DNA from 2 places in the Priestia sp. FSL W8-0001 genome. Region 2 is predicted to be linked to the other one. Evidence: riboswitches for the same ligand, from Rfam matches in the RefSeq annotation. Region 2 holds a riboswitch; the other holds the start of a gene.

Region 1 (5,156 bases), 430 kb from region 2:
TAAAAGAAATCGTAATATACAGCAGCTTTTCTACTACAAGAGTGGTAATGTGGATAGTGGTTATTTTTCGAATAACCATTCCAACTCCGCTGTATGCCCTTGAGTTTTGGATGCAGTCCATCATTGATATCTTTTCTTCATTTTATTCGGTGTAGGTGTTCAATATGAGCCAAAAAGAAGTGATAAGTGGGAAACAGTTCTTTACATTAACCCACGTATTCTCCATTGGAAGTGCAATCTTAGTTGTATCTACTTTATTATTAGCTGTGGCAAAGAACATCGCTTGGATTTGTGCAATAATTGGAACAGGAAGTGGGTTAGTATTTGCGAGGCTTTTATTATGGTTAATCAAAAAATACCCTCAATCGACGCTAATTGATATAGCAAAGAAGTCTTGTGGCAAGTATGACCGAAAATCGGTAACTACCTAGTGAGGAAAGGAGAGGAAAGGAATGCATCCACGCTTAGTAATAAGCAATTTTCAACTATTCTCAATGATGCTGCTGTTCTTATTTGGAAGTGCGACCATTGTGAGTATTGGACAGGAAGCACGTCAATCCGCATGGATTGCCGTTTTAGTAGGGATGTTAATGTACCTGCCTTTCTTTGCTCTTTTTACACTTTTATATAAAAGGCATCCAGAAGAAACGTTTCCAACAATATTAAAAATTGCTTTTGGAAAGCTAGTTGGCAAAATTATTTGCATGCTGTACGTGCTATATTTTATTTACATTGGTGCGCGTGTTCTAAGAGACTTTTGTGAGCTGTTATTGTTAACATCAATGAAGGATACGCCTCTAGTTATTGTGGGCGGGGTTATGACGCTAGTTATTGCGTATGCATGCTTTTTAGAAGTTGAGCCAATCGCAAGAGCGAGTGTGTTATTGTTAGTTGTTTTTGTTGGCTTCATTGTGTTAGGTTTTTTCTTACTGTTCTTTTTTGATGTTATGAACCCAGATCGTATGCACCCCATTTTAGCTGAAGGAATCGGTTCAATTTTTAGAGCGGTGTTTCCGCTTATTTTGACGTTTCCATTTGGAGAAATGGTTGTTTTCTTAATGTTTAACCAGTTTATAAAAGGAGAAAAGTCTCTTAGAAAGATGGGAACGCGTGCCGTGGTGATAGGAGGCGTTATGCTTAGTATGCTAAGTTTAATTAGCTTAACTACACTCGGAGAGCACTTGGTAGGATCATCGACAATCCCCCTACTTGTAACCGTACAGCAAGTGAATATTGGAGATATTATTCAGCGGATGGATATGCTAGCCATTAGTGTTCTTATTATTGGCGGTTTTGCTAAAGTAACGATTTTCGCATATGCAGCTATTTTAGGGATAAAAGATATTTATCAAACCGGGAGTCACAAGCTATCACTCCTTTTGGTTACGGTATCCATTCTGACTACGACTATTTTTATGTCGGATAATGCTGTTAAACATTTAGAGATAGGTTTGAAAATTGTACCAGTTTGGATTCACATTCCCATGCAGTTTGTCATTCCAATCGTAGCGCTGGTGATGATTCAATTGAAAAGTAGGAAGAAAAGTAGAAGTACATAGTAATTTTAAATGGAGTATGATATAGTTAAAAGCGAAAATTGAAAGAAGAAATGCCGTGCTCTATGTGCGGGAGAGGTTCGTAAACTCCCTCTATAAAAAACTAAGATCATCAGTGAGATGACAAATGGCGCCGATTTTAGGGGCTTTTTTCCTGTTTCTTTTTTAATATAAGAAAGGGATTCTTAGTTAAGGGAGATTGCAAACGAAGCAATCTCTTTTTTTATATGATCTAAACAACGGAATGTTTTCTTCTTTGACTTTATAAAGGAAAAGGAGACAAAAAAATGAAAAACGAAAAAGCAATTGTTGTATTTAGCGGTGGACAAGATAGTACGACTTGTTTATTTTGGGCGCTAAAAAATTTTAAAGAAGTGGAAACCGTTACGTTCGGCTACGGTCAGCGTCATAGTAAAGAGATTGAGGTTGCTGAAGCCATTGCAAAAGATCTTGGTGTGAAGCACACAATTTTAGATATGTCGTTGTTAAGCCAACTAGCGCCTAACGCACTAACAAGAGATGATATTGACATTAGCCAAGAGGAAGGGGAGCTACCGACAACGTTTGTGGACGGACGCAACCTTCTCTTTTTATCATTTGCGGCTGTATTAGCTAAAAATAGCGGTGCACGTCATTTAGTAACAGGTGTATGCGAAACAGATTTCTCAGGGTACCCAGACTGCAGAGATGTGTTTGTTAAATCGCTAAACGTAACGTTGAATTTATCAATGGATTTTGAATTTGTCATTCACACACCATTAATGTGGATTGATAAAGCAGAGACATGGGGACTAGCCGATGAATTAGGTGCGCTTGATTATGTGCGTGAACATACGTTAACTTGCTATAACGGTATTATTGCAGACGGGTGCGGAGAGTGTCCTGCATGTAAACTTCGCAAGAGAGGTCTAGAACAATATCTTGACACGAAACAAGGAGGGGAACAGTAATGCTTCAGCAAATTTACCCACAGGTAGCACATCCTTATTCGTACGAATTAAATAAAGACATGAACTTTGCCGCTGCGCATTTTGTTCCTCATGAGTCAGCAGGAAAATGTCAGCAGGTTCATGGCCATACGTATTTTGTGAATCTAACTATTGCAGGTGATGAATTAGATTCATCAGGCTTTTTAGTTAACTTTGCTACGTTGAAAAAGATTGTGTCTGGTCAGTTCGACCATACGCTTTTAAATGATCATAAGCATTTATTTAATGAAGAGGATGCGAATGATTTCCCAACATCTGAAGTGATTGCTCGGAAAATTTATGAACTTGTACAAGCTCACTTAGATGAACTTGAAAATAAGCCAGCATGCGTGCAAGTGTTTGTTCGTGAAACTCCTACAAGCTATGTTGTATATCGTCCAAAGAAGGTGAAGCGAGATGAATAATAAGGTTCCTGTTCTCGAAATATTTGGTCCAACGATTCAAGGAGAAGGAATGGTTGTGGGCCGAAAAACAATGTTTGTGCGCACAGCTGGCTGTGATTACTCATGCAGTTGGTGTGATTCGGCATTTACTTGGGATGGGTCAGCGAAAAGTGACATCCGTCAATTGACGGACGAAGAGGTCTGGCATGAATTGCAAACCTTAGGAGGAGACCGCTTTGACCATGTAACTATTTCAGGCGGGAATCCAGCGCTGTTGAAATCTTTAGATAAACTAATTGATCGCTTGCATGATCATCAAAAGCAAGTCGCGCTTGAAACTCAGGGAAGTCGCTTTCAAGAGTGGTTTTATAAAATTGATGATTTAACTCTTTCACCCAAGCCACCAAGCTCGGGAATGAAGACAAATTACGAAGTGTTGGATGATATTGTTGAACGCTTGCAAAACAATGGACGTAGTCAACATATTAGCATTAAAGTGGTTGTGTTTGATGAAACGGATTTCGATTATGCAAAACACATTCATCAGCGCTATCCATCAGTGCCATTCTTTGTTCAAGTAGGAAATGATGATTTGACAACAACGGATGACGAGGCGTTAACTCGTAAATTATTAGGGAAGTATGAGTGGCTAATTGATCTTGTTGTAGCTACAACAGATATGAATAATGTACGCGTGTTGCCGCAGGTTCATGCACTTGTATGGGGAAATAAAAGAGGCGTGTAAGCGTTCTTTAAAAAATTTACAAATAAAATACAAAAACAAATATGTACAAAATGAAAAAACGCTGTTAGAATGACAATCGTAGAAAGAGAGGAAACACACATGAGTGGTCGTAAAGAAGAGGAATTAGAAGGTGTAACGCTTTTAGGTAATCAAGGAACAAAGTACTTGTTTGAGTATTCACCAGAAATTTTAGAGGTGTTTGATAACAAGCATCCAAATCGAGATTATTTCGTTAAATTTAATTGTCCAGAATTTACAAGCTTATGTCCGCAAACAGGACAGCCTGATTTTGCTACAATCTATATTAGCTATATACCTGATGAAAAAATGGTTGAAAGTAAGTCTTTAAAGCTTTATTTGTTTAGTTTCCGAAATCATGGTGATTTCCATGAAGATTGTATGAATATTATTATGAATGACTTAATCGAATTAATGAATCCACGTTATATTGAGGTATGGGGGAAATTTACGCCACGTGGTGGAATTTCCATTGATCCATATACAAACTATGGTCGTCCAGGCACAAAGTATGAAGAAATGGCTTCTTATCGATTAATGAATCACGATTTATATCCAGAAACGATTGATAATCGTTAATGAAAGCAGGTTGTCTTAACAACCTGTTTTCCGATGTAAACAACAACAAGGTGAGAAGGTGAAAGAATGTCACAAAGATCAGCATTAGTACTAGGAGCAAGTGGCCTTATTGGTCAAGAACTTTTACAGTTGCTTTTAGATAATCGCTCATATAGCCATGTGACAGTACTTGTTCGAAAGGCACTGCCGGTTGAACATGAAAAGCTACGTCAGCTCGAAATTGATTTTGCAGAGCTTGAAAAGTATGAGAAAGATTTTGCAGTTGATGATGTATATTGTTGTTTAGGCACAACGATGAAGAAAGCAAAAACAAAATCGAAATTTATTAAAGTGGACTATGAATTCCCACTAAAAGCAGCAAAATGTGCCGAAGCAAATCGCTGCCAAAACTTTTTAACCGTTACAGCAATTGGTGCTGATCTTCGTTCCCCTTTCTTTTACAGTAAGGTAAAAGGTCAGGTGGAAGAAGATATTGCGAGTCTGTACATTCGATCTACGCATTTCTTCCGTCCATCGCTACTATTAGGCAAACGCGATGAGTTTCGTTTGTTTGAAAAAGTAGGGGAATACACTCTTAAGTCTTGCTCATTCTGCCTAATTGGTAAATGGAAGAAATATCGACCAATTAAAGCTTACAATGTTGCAAAAGCAATGATGAAAGCGGCTATGGAAGATAAAGCAGGGGTTCATATCCATGAAAGTCAAGATATTTTCACAGGAGAATGTTATTACTCATTTACAAATGGTAAAAAAGTGATTGCAAAGTAAAAGCCTCGAATTTAGAGGCTTTTTTTCTTTTTTTAGAGGAAGCTATTTTTCTTTCCTTAAGGAAACTTTTTTAGTTGTGTGAATATAATAAAGTAAAAGCATGAGGAGGAAGGAAATG
Region 2 (5,156 bases):
TTGTTTGGACAACGGACGTGTTCATGAACCTGATACTGGCTTAGTAAAGGCATACCGAACATCTGTTGAAGAAGAGCTTGTATATCTGTGGTTAGAAGATTAATAAGCTGTTGTAAATCATCTATTAAACATGCCATCATAGTTATACCGAAGGAGTGAAGCGGAGAATGAGACAAGGAAAAGTCTATCTTGTTGGAGCGGGACCGGGCGACCCAGATTTGTTAACCATTAAAGCAGGAAAGTGTTTAGAAATAGCAGATGTTATTTTATACGATCGGCTGGTAAATCCTGATCTTTTACACTATGCAAAAGAGGGAGCAGAACTTGTGTATTGCGGAAAGACGCCTGGTTATCACTGTGTTCCTCAAAAAGTCATTCAAGATTTATTATTACATTACGCCCAGCAAGGAAAGATAGTTGTACGGCTAAAAGGTGGAGATCCTTTCATTTTTGGGCGAGGAGGCGAAGAAGCTGAAGTATTAGCTAAGCATCACATTGAGTTTGAAATCATCCCCGGTATTACAGCGGGGATTGCTGCTCCTGCTTATGCTGGAATCCCTGTCACCCATCGAGAGTTAAGCCGTTCATTTGCAATCGTGACCGGACACGGTTTAACTGGAACTCCGGAAAATATTAGGTGGCATCATCTAGCTCAAGGCGTTGATACGCTTGCTATTTATATGGGAGTTAAAAACTTACCGTATATTTGTGAACAGCTTTTAGCTGGTGGTAAGTCCATAGAGACACCAGTGGCGGTGATTGAGGAAGGTACTTCTATTAACCAAAGGGTTTTAATTGGTACGCTGCGAACGATTGTAGAAATAGCCACTAGTGAACAAGTCAGTAATCCAGCGCTGATTGTGGTCGGAGAAGTGGTAAAACAATCAGCGACTCTCTCCTGGTTCTCAAAGTCCAAACTTCAAGAAGTGTACGCGTAATATTTTTATTATATAATTTATCAGAGAATTTTAACGAAATAGGGGAGGGATAAGCGTGTTTAAAGCGTCAATCGAGTCTATGACGGACATAGCTCGTCAAAAAACAAATCAAGTGAATAAACAATTGCCGAGCTATTTACTGTTGTCTATGCTTGCAGGTGCTTATGTCGGAATTGGTGTAGTATTAGCTCTTTCAGTTGGTGCTCCGTTAGCCGAAGCATCATTACCAATAGTCTCACTAGTTATGGGCTTATCGTTTGCCATTGCGTTACTACTTGTTATGTTTGCCGGAGCCGAGTTGTTTACAGGCAATCATATGTTTTATACAATCAGTACATTATCAGGTGCTACTACGTGGAAAGATACGTTGAAAAATTGGCTGTGGTGCTTTGTTGGAAACGGATTGGGAGCGTTCGTATTGTGTCTCTTAATCGTTGGAACTGGTTTGTTTAAAGGAGTAGGCGATACACATTTATTACTGACAACCGCAGCAAAGAAAATGAACCTGCCAATGAGCGAACTTTTTTTTCGAGGGATTTTATGTAATTGGCTCGTCTGCTTAGCCATTTGGACGGCTTTGAGAACCAAAAGCGATGCGGCCAAAATTATGTTAGTTTTTTGGATGCTGTTTGCCTTTGTTGCATCTGGCTATGAACACAGCGTTGCAAACATGACGTTCCTTGGTTTGGCTTTACTTCATCCGCACCCTGAAACGATATCATTAGCTGGACTGCTACATAATCTGATCCCGGTTACGCTTGGGAATATTGTAGGCGGCGCTTTATTTGTAGGAAGCGTATATTGGTTTATCAATAAAAAGCAAATGGAAAAAGGGCGTATTCAAGAAGTGAAAATTCCACAAATCGTTAAAGAAGAAACATTATCAAAGTAACAGAAAGAGACTGAGACATAAGTAGTTCAGCCTCTACTATACCTGAACGATTGAGAGTTCATAACTTTTAATCGTTCAGGTTTTTTGGTTGATTGTGAAAACAATGTTGGAAACAGGGTGGAATGGAGCGTAGGACACTCGACTCCTGCGGGAAAGAGAGGGAAAACTGAGATCCCGCAGCGCAGCGAGGAAGCTCAGGTTCCTCCCCGCGGAAAGCGAGTGGCCGTAGCGCAATGGAACGAACGTATTGAGACAAATTAAAGAGATGGGAACAGCTAGTGTTCGTCTTTTAGAAGCCATCATTTTGTTATGTCCCAAACTCTTTTTAGATTGAATTTTGATCAGTAACCGAAAGAGGGTTGAGATACTTGACTAATATAATTTACTGCTGTATGATTCTTTAGTATTTGCGTAAGACGTGGTTCGGAACCATCCCACGTAAAAAAACTAAGGAGAGTATGCAGCATGAATGTAAGAACACTTGCAGTCAACGGTATTATTGCGGCAATGTATATTGCGGTAACGATGTTTATTCAGCCGTTTGGCTTTACAAATATTCAGTTCCGTATTGCGGAAATGTTTAATCATTTGATTGTTTTTAATAAGAAGTATTTGTATGGAATTGTGCTAGGCGTATTTTTAGCCAATTTATTCTTCTCACCAATGGTGGCGTATGATTTGGTATTTGGCGTAGGACAATCTTTAATTTCCTTATTACTGATGATCTTTGCGATGAAGTTTGCCAAGGGCACGGTTGCTCGTATGGTTACCAATACACTGATCTTTACGTTTACGATGTTTATCATCGCGTTTGAGCTTCATTTAGCACTAGGTTTTCCATTTTTACTAACATGGTTAACAACTGCGATTGGTGAATTTGTAGTGATGCTTGTTGGAATTCCAGTGATGCTGGCAATTCATAAGCGCGTAAACTTTACAAAGTTAATCGATTAATACTACAAAAGCTTACAGAGATGTAAGCTTCAGACTGTAGACAAACTGGAAGAAATCCAGTTTGCCTACAGTCTTTTTTATTTTACAATGGAAGTACTACATAACTTGAGGTGATTGACATGCTTTCGAAACATAATCCCATTCAACGAGATCAATTAGAAATGATTACGTTAAATCAATTGGTACCGGCCAGCCACTTGGTTCGTAAAATAGAGGCAGCACTTGATTTTTCGTTCATCTATGACTTGGTGAAGGACATGTATTCAGAAATCGGTCGTCCCAGTATTGATCCTGTCATCTTAATTAAATTGACCTTCCTTCAATACACGTTTGGAATCCGGTCCATGCGCCAAACGATTGAACAAGTGGAAACCAATATGGCCTATCGCTGGTTCCTTGGGTATGGTTTCCACGATAAAGTGCCTCATTTCTCTACGTTCGGAAAAAACTATGAACGCCGTTTTAAAGATACCGATCTGTTTGAACAGATTTTCTATCGCATCTTAAAGGAAGCTGCCGAGAAAAAGCTAATCAGTGCCGAGCACGTTTTCGTGGATTCGACCCATGTTAAAGCGAGTGCGAACAAACGCAAATTTGAAAAGAAAGTCGTTCGCAAAGAGACACGCGCGTATCAGGAACGCCTTCAAGAAGAGATTAACCAGGACCGGGAAGATCACGGAAAAAAACCATTTCCTCCGGACAAGTTTGAGAAGGAAGAGAAGAAAGAAATCAAAGAAAGCACCACCGATCCAGAGAGTGGTTACTATGTGAAGGATGAACGGACGAAGCAGTTCGCCTATTCTTTTCACGCAGCCGCGGATCGTAACGGTTTTGTGCTTGGCACCATGGTCACACCTGGCAACACACATGATAGTCAGATTTTAGAGCCATTGGTCGGAAAGGTCATCGAGAGAGTCGGAAAGCCTGAAGCGGTCGCCGCAGATGCCGCGTACAAAACTCCTGCGATTACCCGTTACTTATTGGAACAGGGGATGACCCCTGCCTTGCCATACACACGACCACGTACGAAAAAAGGTTTTTTCCGAAAACATGACTATGTGTATGACGAATACTTTGACTGTTATCTTTGCCCGGCAGGTGAGATCTTGGCCTACTCGACAACGAATAAAGAAGGATATCGGGAGTACAAATCGCCAAAACAGATTTGTGCGACATGCCCATTTTTAGCCAGATGTACGGAGAGTAAAGACCACCAGAAAGTGGTGACGCGTCATATTTGGCAGGAATACGTAGAAGAGGCAGACCATCTTCGCTATCACGCAGAGGTGAAAGAGATTTATGCCAAACGTAAAGAAACCATTGAGCGTGTATTCGCAGATGGAAAAGAAAAGCATGGCATGCGTTGGACAACGTTAAGGGGACTTAAAAAATTGTCGATGCAGGCGATGCTTACTTTCGCTGCCATGAACCTGAAGAAGATGGCCAACTGGACGTGGCAAGGTCCAAAAATGGCCTAAATGATGAACTCGAAGAGGTCTGTCTTTTTATTAAATAGCTTCAAATCCCATAAAAAGCTAAAAAGGGGTTCGGAATGAGACCATTCCGAATCCCTTTTGTCGACAAACTGAAGCTTACAGAGATGTAAGCTTTTTTCATATTTAAATGGTTTTAATTTATAGAAAAAAGACACAAGATATGACAGAATTAGAGAGAAGTTGTTAAGTACGTTAATACATAGTAAAAGTCATGTTTTATACTATACTTGAGAAGGAGAGAAGAGCTTGCTTGCAAATGATGATCATAAGGTAGAAGAACTAGCATTTATTAAAAAAGTCCTAGACTTTACAAGAGCTGGATTAATTTTAACCAACCCTGCTTTGCCCGATAATCCGATTGTTTATGCGAACCAAGGTTTTCTGGATATGACCGGATACAGGAAAGAAGAAATCGTAGGACAGAACTGCCGCTTTTTACAAGGGGAAAATACCGACCGAGATACGGTACGAAAAATTCGAGATGCTATCCGCGAAAAAAAGTCGGTCAATGTACAAATTTTAAACTATACAAAAGAAAGCCAACCTTTTTGGAACGACTTATTTATTGATCCAATGTGGATTGATGATGAGGTTTATTTTATTGGGATTCAAAAGGACATTACGGGGAAAATGAAGCAAGAAGAAGTGATTTATGATTACTATGAAAGGATGCAGGAGATGTCAACGCCAATTGTTCCAGTGAAAGACGGGGTTTCTGTTCTACCGATTGTTGGTGTTTTGAATGAACAGCGATATCATATGATTGCATCCAAAGTATCAACATACATTGATGAAAGTAAAGATGATCATTTTATTATCGATTTTTCAGGTTTATTGGAAATGGATGAAGATGTAGTAGCTTACATGTATAATCTG

What was found. Region 2 has a riboswitch for preQ1 ahead of MKZ18_RS04605 (QueT transporter family protein). Riboswitches for the same ligand answer to the same signal wherever they lie in the genome.
Region 1: linked by a shared signal. The riboswitch ahead of queC (7-cyano-7-deazaguanine synthase QueC) and the one ahead of MKZ18_RS04605 (QueT transporter family protein) in region 2 are both predicted to bind preQ1.

The regions. Positions count from the first base shown of each region.
Region 1 covers NZ_JBBPAL010000001.1:1,306,114-1,311,269, forward strand. Annotated here, with positions in the region: gene MKZ18_RS06905 (hypothetical protein) at 1-155, shown strand, start outside; gene MKZ18_RS06910 (GerAB/ArcD/ProY family transporter) at 165-431, shown strand; gene MKZ18_RS06915 (GerAB/ArcD/ProY family transporter) at 453-1,559, shown strand; PreQ1 riboswitch class I at 1,626-1,669, shown strand; gene queC (7-cyano-7-deazaguanine synthase QueC) at 1,844-2,506, shown strand; gene queD (6-carboxytetrahydropterin synthase QueD) at 2,506-2,949, shown strand; gene queE (7-carboxy-7-deazaguanine synthase QueE) at 2,942-3,673, shown strand; gene queF (preQ(1) synthase) at 3,773-4,270, shown strand; gene MKZ18_RS06940 (oxidoreductase) at 4,337-5,038, shown strand.
Region 2 covers NZ_JBBPAL010000001.1:873,701-878,856, forward strand. Annotated here, with positions in the region: gene nirD (nitrite reductase small subunit NirD) at 1-103, shown strand, start outside; gene cobA (uroporphyrinogen-III C-methyltransferase) at 168-938, shown strand; gene MKZ18_RS04600 (formate/nitrite transporter family protein) at 994-1,830, shown strand; PreQ1 riboswitch class I at 2,243-2,287, shown strand; gene MKZ18_RS04605 (QueT transporter family protein) at 2,296-2,784, shown strand; gene MKZ18_RS04610 (IS1182 family transposase) at 2,904-4,262, shown strand; gene MKZ18_RS04615 (PAS domain-containing protein) at 4,527-5,156, shown strand, end outside.